DNA from 2 places in the Rhizobium sp. CG4 genome. Region 1 is predicted to be linked to the other one. Evidence: riboswitches for the same ligand, from Rfam matches in the RefSeq annotation. Region 1 holds a riboswitch; the other holds the start of a gene.
What was found. Region 1 has a riboswitch for cobalamin ahead of bluB (5,6-dimethylbenzimidazole synthase). Riboswitches for the same ligand answer to the same signal wherever they lie in the genome.
Positions count from the first base shown of each region.

Region 2: linked by a shared signal. The riboswitch ahead of HGO37_RS22335 (ABC transporter substrate-binding protein) and the one ahead of bluB (5,6-dimethylbenzimidazole synthase) in region 1 are both predicted to bind cobalamin.

Region 1 is NZ_JABAEG010000002.1:284,801-292,357, reverse strand. Features, by position in the region: gene HGO37_RS06535 (LTA synthase family protein) at 1-380, opposite strand, end outside; gene HGO37_RS06530 (NAD+ synthase) at 579-2,258, shown strand; gene HGO37_RS06525 (glyoxalase superfamily protein) at 2,384-2,761, opposite strand; gene HGO37_RS06520 (TolB family protein) at 2,944-3,774, shown strand; cobalamin riboswitch at 3,815-3,999, shown strand; gene bluB (5,6-dimethylbenzimidazole synthase) at 4,080-4,766, shown strand; gene HGO37_RS06510 (DUF2865 domain-containing protein) at 4,801-5,883, opposite strand; gene HGO37_RS06505 (NADP-dependent malic enzyme) at 6,062-7,557, opposite strand, start outside.
Region 2 is NZ_JABAEG010000009.1:217,673-225,229, forward strand. Features, by position in the region: gene HGO37_RS22330 (methyl-accepting chemotaxis protein) at 1-817, shown strand, start outside; cobalamin riboswitch at 925-1,162, shown strand; gene HGO37_RS22335 (ABC transporter substrate-binding protein) at 1,345-2,364, shown strand; gene HGO37_RS22340 (FecCD family ABC transporter permease) at 2,370-3,401, shown strand; gene HGO37_RS22345 (ABC transporter ATP-binding protein) at 3,398-4,162, shown strand; gene HGO37_RS22350 (class I SAM-dependent methyltransferase) at 4,165-4,938, shown strand; gene HGO37_RS22355 (NAD(P)/FAD-dependent oxidoreductase) at 4,942-6,195, opposite strand; gene HGO37_RS22360 (cryptochrome/photolyase family protein) at 6,327-7,557, opposite strand, start outside.

The sequences.
Region 1 (7,557 bases):
ATGTCGGACGGGTAGAGCGGGTCAGAGAGGTAGAACTGCTTCTGGCTGGAAATGAGGGCCGGGATGAGCAGTGCCGGTACCGCAATGATAAACGACTGGTAGTGGCGGCCAAACAGCGCGTCGAGGGCAATCATCGCCAAAAAGACCGCAGCAACCGTGGTCATGCCGGGCCGGGCAGTCGAGGTTAAAAATGTGCCTACATCGGTCAGCGTGCCGCGGGCAATCCATTCCAGGAGAACGACCAGAAGCAGCGCGCCAAGCAGTGTATTCACCACGAAAACCGCTTCGCCCAGCAGCATCGTTATGCGCTTGATACTTCTTGTTGAAAGGGCAAAAGCAGCCCTCTCGGTTTCCTCGATCTCGGGAACCGATTTACTCAATGTCGTCACTCCGGCGGTATGGTCACAGAATCATGAAAAGATCTGTCGTCAATTTGTCATGTAACTGTCACATAAGTTTCATGAACGCGACATGAACTGTTGAAAATGCACAGTGTTTCGGGATGAAATTTACGTGACCTCGCCTGTGCTTCTCATCACTGATTGCGGAGTAAGACGCCACACGTTAAATGGTTATGTATGAGCGACTTACACACCACACCGAATACTCTTCGAATTGCTATCGGGCAGTTCAATCCAACGGTTGGCGACGTGGCGGGCAACCTCGCCAAGGCGCGTGAGGCAAGGGCAGATGCGGCCAGCCAGGGTGCTGACCTTCTGCTTCTGACCGAGCTGTTTATTTCAGGTTATCCGCCGGAAGATCTGGTTTTGAAGCCGGCGTTTCTCAATGCCTGCCTGAAGGCGGTTGAAGATCTGGCGGCAGACACCGCCGATGGCGGTCCCGGCGTCATTGTCGGTTTCCCAAGACAGGGTGAACTTGGCCGCCACAACTCGGTCGCCGTGTTGGACGGCGGCAAGATCTTGATGCTGCGCGATAAGATCGACCTGCCGAACTACGGCGAGTTTGACGAAAAGCGTGTATTCGTGGCCGGCGAAATGCCCGGTCCCGTGAATTTCCGTGGTGTCAGGCTCGGTATCCCGATTTGCGAAGAAATCTGGAACGACATGGGCGTGTGCGAAACGCTGGCGGAAACCGGTGCCGAATTGCTGCTGGTGCCCAACGGTTCGCCCTACTATCGCGGCAAGGTGGAAGTGCGCCATCAGGTGGCGCTACGTCAGGTTATCGAAACCAATCTGCCGCTGATTTTTGCAAACCAGCTTGGTGGGCAGGACGAACTGGTATTCGACGGCGCAAGTTTTGCGCTGAATGCCGACAAGAGCCTGGCATTTCAGATGAGCCAGTTTGAGGCGACACTTGCCGTCACCGACTGGAAGCGCACTGAAAACGGCTGGTACTGCCACAGCGGCCCGATGTCGAAAATCCCCGAGGGCGAGGAAGCGGATTACCGCGCCTGCCTGCTGGGCTTCCGCGACTACGTCAACAAGAACGGCTTCAAGAGCGTTGTGCTTGGCCTGTCCGGTGGTATCGATTCCGCCATTTGCGCAGCGATTGCGGTCGATGCGCTGGGTGAAGAGCGTGTTCGCTGCATCATGCTGCCATACCGCTACACCTCAGATGAATCGCTGAAAGACGCCGCCGATTGCGCCAAGGCGCTGGGCTGCCGTTACGACATCGTGCCGATTGTCGAGCCGGTGGAAGGTTTCCTGTCGTCGCTTGCCGAACTGTTTGAGGGTACCGAAGAGGGCATTACCGAAGAAAACCTGCAAAGCCGTACCCGTGGCACCATCCTGATGGCGGTTTCCAACAAGTTTGGCTCCATGGTGGTAACGACTGGCAACAAGTCTGAGATGTCGGTGGGTTACGCCACGCTTTATGGCGATATGAATGGCGGCTTCAACCCGATCAAGGACCTCTACAAGATGCAGGTCTACGCCATTTCGAAATGGCGTAACGAACATGTGCCGCCAACCGCGCTTGGTCCGTCCGGTGAGGTGATACCGGCGAACATCCTTTCCAAGGCGCCATCGGCCGAACTGCGTCCAAACCAGACTGACCAGGATTCACTGCCACCATATCCGGTGCTGGATGATATCCTGGAATGCCTGGTGGAGCAGGAAATGTCGGTGGATGACATTGTGGCGCGCGGCCATGACGTCACGACCGTACATCGCATCGAGCATTTGCTTTATCTTGCGGAGTACAAGCGCCGCCAGTCTGCGCCGGGTGTGAAAATTACCAAGAAGAACTTCGGGCGTGATCGCCGTTACCCGATCACCAACCGGTTCAGAGATCGGTAGAGATAAGAGCGGCGCGGATCAAACCGCGCCGTTTTTGTATGCTGTGTTGCCGTGTATGGCTGCAACACGACTATGCTTGTCACGGATATCCAGCGGAGCGCGTCGGCGCGACACCATTCCCGTACCTAGATTACCTGGCCGACATCGATGCGGTTGCCATCCGGGTCTTCAAACACGAAGGCGCGCAGGCCGTAATCCTTGTCCTGCAGACCTTTGATGATGCGCAGGCCATGTTGTTTGCACAGCCTATGCAGGGCATCGACGTCACTCACCATCATGTGAGCAACGTTGAAGGGGGCTGCCTTGTGTGACGGCTGCAGGGTCAGATGCAGCTCGGCATTGCCCTGTTTCAGGATCATGAAACCGACGGGATTTCCGTTTTCAAACACCTTGGTGAAGCCGAGCACTCCGACATAGAAGTCATGGGCCTTTTGAATGTCCTTGACGGGAAGCATGGCGGCAATCCGGCCAAAATGGATGCCTTGATCGGCGATGGAATTCATCGCGGAACCTCGAACCTGGGAGAAACGGGGCAGGGTAAACGGACTGTGCCGAAACGCTGCTGTTCTCCTTATTTGAATTTGCAGGACGGTGCCTGCGGCAATAGGATCATTATGTAAAGGTGTCGGGCGAGGCAAATAAAATGTCCGCTCAATCCTGTTGATGAGCAATCCCGGGAGGATGCGTGCGCAGTTCCATCGAAATCTACAACATCCGCACCCGTCAGATGCGTGTGGTCTGGCAGACCGAGGCGCTGTTTGAAGCGCCCAACTGGTCGCCGGATGGCCAATATCTGCTGCTCAATGCCGATGGGCTGATCTATCGCCTGTCGCTTTCGGGTGATCCGACACCGGTCAAGGTGGATACCGGTTTTGCGACCCTGTGCAACAACGACCATGGCATTTCGCCCGACGGTTCGCTTTATGCCATTTCCGACAAGGTGGAGTTTGGCAAGAGCGCAATCTACCTGCTGCCGTCTTCCGGCGGCACGCCAAGGCTGATGACGCACAATTTGCCATCCTATTGGCATGGCTGGTCACCGGATGGAAAATCATTTGCCTACTGCGGCATTCGCGATCAGGTTTTTGATATATATTCCATGGACATAGAAAGCGGAGTTGAATCACGTCTTACGCATGGTGAGGGCCGTAATGACGGGCCGGATTACTCCGCCGATGGCCAGTGGATCTATTTCAATTCCAGCCGCACCGGGCTGATGCAGATATGGCGTGTGAAGACTGATGGCTCATCTGTCGAGCGCGTAACCGACAGCAATTTTGGAGACTGGTTTCCCCATCCATCGCCATCAGGCGACAAGGTGGTGTTCGTGTCCTACGACGCCGATGTCTTTGACCATCCCCGTGATCTGAATGTGCGGGTGCGGTTGATGGATACCGATGGCGGCAATGTCGAGACGCTGTTTGAACTGTTTGGCGGGCAGGGCACCATGAACTCGCCCAACTGGTCGCCTGACGGCGATGAGTTCGCCTATGTCAGGTATTTCCCGGCGACCTAACGCCACATGCACCCGTGCTTGCATTTGCGCGATCTAGCGGACATAAGCACTGCCGTCAGGTGCCTGCACGACGTGCGGGAGAATCGGGAATCCGGTGCAAGACCGGAGCGTGCCCAACGCTGTAAGGCGGACATCTGCTGCACCAATCGCCACTGGATGTTCCGGGAAGGCGGCAGCGGAAGGACGATGCCAAGCCAGAAGACCGGCCCGACATCATAGACCAGCCCGTATGGACGGCGGGAATGGTTGTTTGCCTGGTGGGTTCTGCGGGATTTGCCGGCAATAAGCATTGTTGGGGATTAACGATGCAGGACGATCCGTTTTCTGAAGCCCGCCACGCGGCTGGCGCTTTTTCCTGTGATGACAAGGCAGCCGTTTACCGGGCCATTGAGACGCGCCGTGATGTGCGCAATGAGTTCGAAAGCCATCCATTGCCGGATGATCTGGTGACAAGGCTACTGGCTGCCGCTCACGCCGCACCCTCGGTCGGTTTCATGCAGCCGTGGAACTTCACACTGATCAGGGATCAGACGGTGCGTGATGCCGCCTGGCAGGCTTTCGCCCGCGCCAATGAGGAGGCGGCGCTGCTGTTCGAAGATGACAGGCAAAGCCTTTATCGTAGCCTCAAGCTCGAGGGTATTCGCACCGCCCCCCTCAGCATCTGCGTGACCTGCGATCCGACCCGTGGTGGTACCGTCGTTCTGGGACGCACCCACAACCCGCGCATGGATATCTATTCCACGGTCTGCGCCATCCAGAACCTGTGGCTTGCTGCCCGTGCCGAAGGGGTGGGTGTCGGTTGGGTCAGTATCTTCCATGATGCAGACATACGCCGCATTCTCGGCATTCCCGACCATATCGAAATCGTTGCCTGGTTATGTCTGGGGTACGTGACCGAACTCTACGGCGAGCCGGAACTGGCCGTTAAGGGCTGGGCCAAAAGGCTGCCGCTGGAAGATCTGGTGTTCCAGGATCAGTGGGGCAGTCGATAAATCTATTGGCACGCGTAAGGAAACGCGTCGTGCGTCACTGCTGCTGCGGTTGTGCACCCTGCAGAGCCGGATTGTGCAGATCGATCCGGCTGGTTTCCTCGGGCAGAAACTGTGGTCCAACGACCCGGACTTTACTATCCTTGGGATCATAGTCGCGCTCGGCTGGTGCTTCGGCAACCGGTTGTTCTGCCTGCTTGTTTTCGCCATTCGGCGTCTTGATATCTGTAACGCCGGAATAGGGTTCTGCGGGTTTTGACTGGTTGGCCTCTTCCTGCTTTTTCATCTGGTCGAAATAAGACGCCATGTTGCAGCCGCAGGATGGCGAGCGGGTGTCTGCTGACGTGTTGCGATAGGCAAAGGCGGTCGGCAGGTCCTTGTATGGCTTGCCGGTCTCGGCAGAAACCATATCCGCACTCTCCTGACCTTGCAGGGAGTGGTAATAAAGCTCGGTCTCAGAACCGGGGCACATTTGTTCACAGGTCGCGGCCTGACGGCGAAAATCAAGCGGTGAGGCATTGGACGAAATCGGGAAGAACGCGCCGTCGCAGGTGCGTACGCACAGGGTTCTAAGGCCGCCCTGCATTGGCGGTGTGAACACCGGCTGGCGGTTCGGGTCCACCTCGATCATGCCGGGTGGGGCAAATTCCTGGGTCTGGTCATTCGGGCTAGCGGCGGCAGACTGTGGGCGTTCGTCAAAGCAGCCATTGGCATCAAGTGCGGCCATGATACGATCACGGTCAACGCCGCGATTGCGCTGCTGTGCGATCATCTGGTCGCGGCTGACAAGCAGGTCGTCCCGCTCCGCCTCGGCGTCATAAAGTGCATCTTCGATCTGGTCGCACAGCTGGGCATTTTCACCGCCGTAAACGACAATGCTGCCGCTCGAGCAGCCATAGGCTCTCAGATCATTGCGGATTTTGCGGATGATGATGTTCTGGCGGGTCAAGGCGCTTGCAAAATGGCGCACTTCGGCAGTGTTTCCAATAATCTGCGCAGGCGCGCGCAATTCCTGACGCAGGTCATCACACACCGAGGCAGCAAAGGACGCGGCAGGAAAGCTGCCGATCAGTACCGGCAAAAACAGCATTGTAAAATTGCGCAGTTTCAAAGCTGTCACCTGTATGTTCCGCTTCCGATGTGGTTGCGTTTTCGGCTTCGCGTCTGCGGACATCCAAACAAAAAGGATGGAAAAATATATGCCGCAAGCGCCTCATTCATCCGATTGTTATCATATAAATGAGGCAGTTGCGGCAATCGGCAATTCAAAACTGCGTTAACGCAGCTTTAGGGCACCATTACGGATGCGAGGCTTCCACGACAGCCAAGGCTGCCATGTTGACCACGCCGCGCGATGTCACGGTTGGCGACAGAATATGTGCGGGAAGGGCGGTGCCGAGCAGGATCGGGCCAACATGCAGCGCATCTGTCATGGTGCGAACCAGACCGAGCGAAATATTCGCCGCGTCAAGGTTCGGGAACACCAGCAGGTTTGCTTCGCCAGACAGCGTGCTGTCAGGCATCGCACGCTTGCGCAGGCTTTCGGTCAGGGCAGAACCACCCTGCATTTCGCCATCGACTTCGAGATCCGGTGCGGTGTCACGCACGATCTGCAAGGCGTCACGCATCTTGCGGGCGCTTTCCGAATCACGCGAACCAAAGTTCGAGTGGCTGATCAGCGCGGCCTTTGGCGTGATGCCGAAGCGGCGGATTTCCTGAGCGGCCAGAATGGTGCTTTCAGCAACTTCTTCTGCGGTTGGATTGTAGGTCACAAACGTATCGGTGAAGAAGGTTGCGCCACGCTGCGAGATGATCAGGCTGAGGCCCGAGAATGCACGCACGTCCTTTTTCTTGCCAATGATCTGGTTGACGTCACGCAGGTGACGGTCAAAACGGCCTTCTAGACCGCAGATCAGCGCGTCTGCTTCACCACGCTTGACCGACAGCGCACCTATGACGGTGGTGTTGGTACGAACGATGGTGCGGGCAGCTTCCGGGTTGATACCCATGCGGCCAACCAGCGCGAAGTAATCATCGACATATTCGCGGTAACGTGGATCGTCTTCCGGATTGACCACGGCAAAGTCTGCATGCGGACGAATGCGCAGACCGAAACGCTTGAGGCGGGATTCGATGATCTGCGGGCGACCGATCAGGATCGGTACGCCGGTGCCTTCTTCCAGCAGAACCTGGGCAGCACGCAGCACGCGCTCGTCTTCACCTTCCGAGAAGATGATGCGCTTCTTCTCAGCCGATTTTGCAGCGGCAAAGATTGGCTTCATCACGAAACCAGAGCGCCAGACGAAGCGGTTCAGCTGGTCGAGATAGGCGTCGAAATCGGTGATCGGACGCGATGCAACGCCGCTGGCTGCCGCCGCACGGGCAACGGCCGGTGCAATGCGCAGGATAAGGCGCGGGTCGAATGGCGATGGAATGAGGTAGGTCGGTCCAAACAGCGGTGTGTCACCGGAATAGGCTTTCGCAGCCACTTCCGAGATTTCTTCCCGCGCCAGTTCGGCAATTGCCTTGACGGCCGCCATCTTCATTTCTTCGTTGATGGTGGTTGCACCACAATCAAGGGCGCCGCGGAAGATGTACGGGAAGCAGAGAACGTTGTTCACCTGGTTCGGGAAGTCCGAACGGCCGGTGCAGATCATCGCATCAGGACGGGCTGCACGCGCCACTTCCGGCATGATTTCCGGGTTCGGGTTGGCAAGAGCCAGAATAAGCGGCTTTTCAGCCATCTGTACCAGCAGCTCAGGCTTCAGAACGCCAGCCGCCGAGAGACCGAGGA
Region 2 (7,557 bases), on a different contig from region 1:
CGCCAAGCGCGCAGAAGAGGCACGCCACCTGGTTTCCCGTACCCGTCAGGAAGCAGAAAAGTCTGGTGAAGTGGTGCGTGAAGCCGTCACCGCAATGGAGCAGATCGAAAAATCCTCCAGCGAAATCGGTAACATCATCGGTGTTATCGATGACATTGCCTTCCAAACCAACCTGCTTGCTCTGAACGCGGGTGTCGAAGCGGCCCGCGCTGGTGAAGCTGGTAAGGGTTTTGCTGTCGTGGCGCAGGAAGTTCGTGAACTTGCCCAGCGTTCTGCAAATGCCGCAAAGGAAATCAAGTCGCTGATCACTGCCTCGACATCGCATGTCGAAACCGGGGTTCACCTTGTCGACCAGACAGGCAAGGCGCTGGACGCTATCGTTGCTCAGGTTCAGGAAATCAACCAGCATGTTCACGCGATTGCTGAGGCAACCCGCGAACAGTCGGTTGGTCTTCAGGAAATCAACACCGCCGTCAACACCATGGATCAGGGCACGCAACAGAACGCTGCCATGGTCGAAGAAACAACGGCGGCAAGCCATGGTCTTGCAACGGAAGCCACGTCCCTTAACTCGCTGCTCGGCCAGTTCAGACTGACAGGCACCGGCGGTATGGCTGGTTTCGCAAGGCCTGCTGCTCCTCGCGCCGCCGCTTCGGCTTCGCGACCTGCTGCACCGGCACCGGTGGCAGCATCGACAAAGTCCAGGCCGATTGCGTCTCCAGCACGTGCACTGGGCAATAGGTTGGCGAGCGCCTTCGGTGGCGGTTCATCTGCCGCTGCGACTACAGCCAAGGAAGCGGACTGGACAGAATTCTGAGCCTCCAAGATTTTTGAGAATGAAAAATGCCGCCGCCTCAATCTCTGGGGCGGCGGTTTTCTTTTGTTCGGTCTGTCGCAATAGCCTTGACCTTGTCTGCGCCTTGGCCATAAGTGGCATCCGACGGTTCTCCAAAGGGTTGTACCTGGAGGGGATTAATAGGGAACATGGTGCGTTTCTATCGAAGAAACAATGCCATGGCTGCCCCCGCAACTGTAAGCGGATTGCCGCTCATCCTTGTGGTGTAGCTCTTACACCATGCCACTGTGCCGCTGAGTGCACGGGAAGGCAGATGAACGGCGTGAATTCGTGAGCCAGGAGACCTGCCGTTATTTGTTAATCCAACGCACCGGGCGGGGTTGTCCGGAAAGGAATAGTCATGTTATTACATAACATATGCATTTGTTGCCTCCGTTCATTGCATTGTTGGGTTAACCGCGCGTCGTTTTTCTAAACGCTGCACAAACCGGGCAATTTAGGCCCGTAATCTCAACTGCATTTCAAATATTTCCAATCGGGAGGCTTCCATGCGTGCCATCATAAAAACTCTCAGTGCTGTAACCGTTTTAGTTGCCGGGTTCTCTGCTAGTGCCCATGCGGCGACCCAATATCCGTTGACGGTTACCAATTGCGGTCAGTCGATTACGTTCGAAAAGGCGCCAGCAAAGATCGTTTCGATCGGACAGGGCATGACCGAAATCCTGTTTTCCCTTGGCTTGGCAGACAAGATTGCCGGTACCGCCGTTTGGGTTGGGCCGGTTTTGAAAGAATATGAAGGCGTCAATGCGCAAATTCCGCGCCTTGCAGACAATGACCCCAGCTTTGAATCGGTTGTCGGCAAAGAGCCTGATCTGGTTGCTGCGGAGTTCGAATGGCACGTCGGCACGCAGGGTTCTGTGGGCAAACGCGAACAATTCGGTTCACTTGGCATCAATACCTATGTTTCTCCTGCAGACTGCGTGGCCAAGATCAATGCCGATGGTGGCGATGGCGTACGCAAAGAACTTTTCACGATGGATCTGATCTATCAGCAGATCAGCGAACTCTCCGATATTTTCGATATCAAAGAACGGGGCGAAAAACTGGTAGCCGATCTGAGGGCACGTGAGGCCGCAGCCGTCGCGTCGATCGGAAACGCATCGTCGGCCAATCTTCCTGTTGTTTTCTGGTTCTCCAGCAAGGAAGTGAAGGGCGACGCCTATATTGCCGGTAAAAACAGTGCTCCGGCCTATATTCTGAAAACGCTTGGTGCCAAAAATGTCGTAAGCACGGAAGAAGAGTGGCCGCTGGTCGGTTGGGAAACCATTGCCGAATCCAACCCTGCTGTCGTCGTTATCGCTACCATGGATCGTCGCCGTTATGCCGCCGATGATCCTGCGGTCAAGATCGACTTCCTGGAGAACGATCCGGTCACCAGCCACATGGATGCCGTTAAGAACAAACATTTCGTCATGATGGATGCACAGTCCATGAACCCGACCATTCGTACGATTGATGGCATTGAAATCCTGGCAAAGGGTATCCAGGCGCTCGGGATTTCCAAGTGACAGAAATGCCTGCACGTCGTTCAGCATGGTGGCTGCCTTTGGCAGTCACCGTCTTTTTTCTGACGCTTCTCGGCTTCATGATAAGTCTTGCCGTGTCGATCGGCGAAATTTCCATTCCGCTCGATACGACGGTCAAGGCGATCATGAAACGCGCCTTTGGAATGCCGTTTGAAATCAGCCGCATCCATGAAGGCGTAATCTGGGACTATCGTCTGAGCCGCGCCTTGGTTGCGGCAAGTGCAGGGGCTGCGCTGGCGCTCTGTGGCGTGATCCTGCAAGCATTGCTACGCAACCCTCTTGCTGAACCTTTCGTGCTGGGCATTTCCGCAGGTGCCTCGACCGGTGCCGTTTGTATTATGGTTCTGGGAATCGGTTACGGTGTTTTGACACTGTCTACGGGCGCATTTCTGGGCGCCGTCGTTGCGTTTCTTCTCGTGTCACTGCTTGCGGCCGGCGCTGGTGGCAGCAGCGACCGTATAATTCTTGCCGGCGTGGCCGGTTCGCAGCTCTTTAATGCGCTGACATCCTATATCGTCACCACATCTGCAAATGCAGAACAGGCACGTGGTGTGATGTTCTGGTTGCTCGGTAGCCTGTCCGGTGTGCGCTGGCCGGACGTTTATCTCGCTGCACCCGTTGCATTGTTGGGTTTTGTGTTTTGTGCGGCCCATGCCCGGGCATTGGATGCTTTCATGTTCGGTACAGATACCGCCGCCGGACTTGGTATTCCCGTTCGTCGTGTACGCATAACTCTGCTTGGCGTGACGGCATTGATGACGGCAACCGTCGTCAGCATCGTTGGCTGTATCGGATTTGTCGGGTTGGTCATTCCCCATGCCGCACGGTTCATTGCTGGCTCCGGACATCAGCGTCTTTTGCCTGTGTCTGCGATGATCGGTGCCATATTCATGGTGGCAGCCGATATCGTGTCACGTATCATCATCCCACAGCAAATCCTGCCAATCGGCGTGGTAACTGCATTGTTTGGCGCGCCCGCTTTTGCCTTTATTCTCTACCGTGCACGGAGGGCCGCATGAGTATTTCGCTGGAAAAAGTGCACTGGGCTTCAGGCGGCAGTCTTATTGTCAATGGCGTAACTCTCGACGCTGCACCCGGCACGACGCTTGGCCTGCTTGGGCCAAATGGTTCGGGAAAATCCAGTTTGCTGCGGCTCATCTGCCGTATCCGCAAAGTCCAGAGCGGCGTAATTACACTTGGCGGCGAGGACATAGCGACCCTTTCTCAGGCCCAGATTGCCAAAAGTACGGCCTTTGTTGAACAACAGGCAACGACGGAAATCCAGGTCAGTGTGCTCGATGTCGTCAAGCTTGGACGAACACCGCATCGCAGCCCGATTTCAATCTGGAAGTCGGAAGATGAGGCCGCCGTACAGGATGCGCTGACACATGTCGGCATGCTGGATAAAGCGTCTAGGTTTTGGCACACGCTGTCTGGTGGTGAAAAACAGCGGGTTCATATTGCCCGGGCATTGGCGCAAACGCCGTCACAGCTTCTGTTGGATGAACCAACCAACCACCTCGACATTCAGCACCAGCTGGACATTCTGGCGCTGGTGTCCCGGTTGCCGGTAACGTGTATCGTCGCCTTGCATGATCTCAATCTTGCAGCGATGTTCTGCGATAATCTCGCGGTCATGCATGCAGGGGAGATCGTGGCTTTCGGCCCGCCAGAAGAGGTTCTGACGGAAACGCTCATTCGTGACGTTTTTGGAGTTAGTGCGCGTATCGAGCGATCATCTTACCATGGCCGTTGCCATATCCAGTACAAGACGGCTTGACCATGAGCATCGACAACTTCCACCTCAAGGACGATATCAGGGATTACTGGTCGAAACGGTCGGAAACATTCGATCTGGTATTCGGCCATCGTATTCCACCCGGACCAGAATTTGACGCCTGGCAGCAGCCAGTGCGCGACGCTTTAGGTGAACATTCATTATCCGTGCTGGAACTGGCCTGTGGCACGGGCGAGGTGACACGGCTTATTCACGACATTGGTCATGACGTGACGGCCCTCGATTTCTCCGAGGCTATGTTGTCAGTTGCGCGGCGCAAACACGCGGGAAAACCGCGTCTGCGTTTTGTGCTTGCAGATGCCGAAAACACGATGGAGCCTGACGACATCTATGATGCCATCGTATGCCGTCATCTGGTCTGGACGTTGACGCAGCCTGAACAGGCGTTTCAGGAATGGCACCGTGTATTGAAGTCCGGTGGCCGTTTGCTGGTTTTTGACGGGGACTGGGCACAATTGACGCCGGTTGGCCGCATCGCGTCAAAGCTGATTGCGCTGCTTGGCCGGTTTTCCCTGCCCGATCCACATTACGACAGTGCCCAAAGCGCCAAACACAAACACATTATGGAGCAGCTGCCGTTCGGGGACGGGCTTCGTCCTGAACGCATCATTCCACTACTGAAAGGTGCCGGGTTTTCAGATATTCGCCTGCACTCGCATGACCCGATTGCGGTGGCGCAGCGTAAGCAGGCGAATTTGCGTGATCGTTTGAGAACACGGCTTTATCGCCGGTTTATTCTGACCGCGACAAAACCGTGATGTTTAACCGAAGCGGCCGGCGCGGAATGGATCGATGGAAATTGATGGTTCCCGTCCGGCAACGAGATCGCTGACCAGTTTGCCCGTTGCCGCCGACTGCGTCAGGCCAAGATGCCCGTGCCCGAAGGCATAGATGATGGCGGTGCTTACCTTGGAGGCGCCGATAACCGGCAGGCAATCTGGCATGGATGGGCGGAAACCCATCCACTGTTTGCCGCCTTCGGTTTTCAGACCGGGCAGAAACTTGGCAGCTTTTCCCAAAAGTGCTTCGGAGCGTCGGTAATTCGGCGGCAGTGACAGACCGCCCAGTTCGACGGCACCACCCACTCGAATACCGGTGGAGAGCGGCGTCACGACAAACGCGTGGTCATTGAAATAGAGCTGGCGGGTCAAGTTGAAAGACTGGTCGGGCAGGGTTGTGTTGTAACCACGTTCTGTCTCAAGCGGCAGGTTCTCGCCAAGGCTTGCACCAAGGTTCTTTGACCATGCGCCACCAGCGACGACCACCTTTGCCGCGTCCAGTGTTTTGCCGCCCGTCAAGGTCACGCGCGCCTCGTCGCCACGGGGCTCAAGACGTAGCGCTTCGCCCTCAATCAGCTTGCCGCCTCGTGCGATGACCAGTTCCGCAATCGCCTTGGTGAATTCGTATGGCTCGGAGACCTGCAGGCCGCCAGGTGTAAACATCGCGTGCTGGAATTGTGGTGCCAGACCCGGCTGCAATTCGTCGATCTCATCGCGCCCAACACGGTTGAAGACAAAACCGGCTTTTTCCTTTTCCGCCCAATCGGCAGCAGCGGCATTGAAGCTTGCTTCACTGTCGTAAAGATCAAGCGTTCCGGTGTTGGTAAAGAAACCGGAGAGTTCGGGCATCGCGCGGATCACGTCCATCTCCGCGGCAGACAGTTTCATCATCGCGATCTGGGTTTTTAGTCCGTGCCGGAAGGCGGATTCGGAGCTCGCGCGCCAGAAACGCCACAGCCAGGGAGCAACCTTCAGGGCATAGGATGGTGGAACGCTTAACGGGCCCAGCGGATCGAAAAGCCAACGCGGCGCCTTTTTCATAAGGCCCGGCGCAGGAATGGGAATGATCTCAGGGAATGCTAGAATGCCGGCATTTCCGGAGCTTGCGCCCCGTGCAATTTCTCCACGTTCCAAAAGGGTTACAGAACGACCTTGTGATTGCAGATAAAGTGCCGACATCACTCCGATAATGCCTGTGCCAATCACAAGCACATCGTGTTTTTCCTGATCGCTCATAAGACGCTCCCGCCGATTTTGTCACCCTTCCCAACCACGGAGGAAGTGCTTTTGGCAAGCACTAACATGATGTAATACATACTGTCGACATAAAATGTCTTCTATGATTGGATGACGCAAAGCCTTGAGTGTCAGGCGAAGAGATCGTCTTCTTCGCCCTTTTTACTGTTGCGTGCACGACGCGATGAGCTTTTCAAATCAACAATAGGTTTTGGATAAGTTTTACCCAGTACTACACCGGCTTTTTCCAGTACGGTGTCTGGTGCTTCAAACGGTTTGTGTATCCATTTGTTCGGCATGTCGGCCAGTTCAGGAACCCATTCACGGACGTAATCGCCCGCAGCATCGAACCGTTCGCCCTGGACAACGGGATTGAATACGCGAAAGTAAGGGGCAGCATCCATGCCACAACCGGCAACCCACTGCCAGCTGCCGGGATTACTAGCAATGTCGCCATCCACCAGCGTATCCCAGAACCACTCTTCACCATGTCGCCAATCGATGAGCAGGTTTTTGGTGAGCAGGGAGGCAACCAGCATACGGACGCGATTGTGCATCCATCCGGTTGCCCATAATTGCCGCATGCCCGCGTCGACGATTGGGAAGCCCGTCTGTCCTTTTGTCCAGGCGCTGAGCGCTTTTTTGTTCTCCTGCCATTCGATATGGGCGATGGCATCGCGCATATCGTAACGCGCAATATCCTTGCGGTGGTAGAGCTGGTGGTAATGGAAGTCTCTCCAGATCAGCTCAGAGAGAAATTTTTCGACGCCCGACGAGACGGAAGGATGTTGCTCGCCATAATGAAGAGCACTGTGCCAAAGCTGTCGGACGCTGACTTCGCCAAATCGCAAATAGGGTGAGAGCTTGGACGTTCCCAGCTTGCCGGGAACGTCGCGGCTTTCGGCATATGACTTCACGATGTCATCAAGAAAGTCGTGGAACTGCTCGTAACCGGCCTCTTCGCCAATCTGCCACGAGCCTTCCATCTTTTCAGCCCAATGCGGTGGGGATGGACGCTCATAGTTTTTAGGCTTGGTAGATGATGACTGCGCTTTGGTGTCGCGCAAACGCAGGGGCGTGGGCACACCCTTCTGACGCAGTGAACGGGCAAACGGTGTGAAGACCTGATAGGGGCCGCCACTGCCTGTTTCGAGTTGCCAGGGTTCAAGGAGAAGATTGCCATGAAATGAGGTTACCGTGAAACCCGACTGGCGAAGATCAGTCTTTATCTGCGCATCGCATTCCCGCTCAGCTGGTGCGTACCGACGGTTCCAGAAAACCACCTCCGGCTTTATCTCTTTTGCCAGCTTTGGCAGGATGTCCGCGGATTTTCCTGTTTCAACAATGAGGGTTACGCCTAGT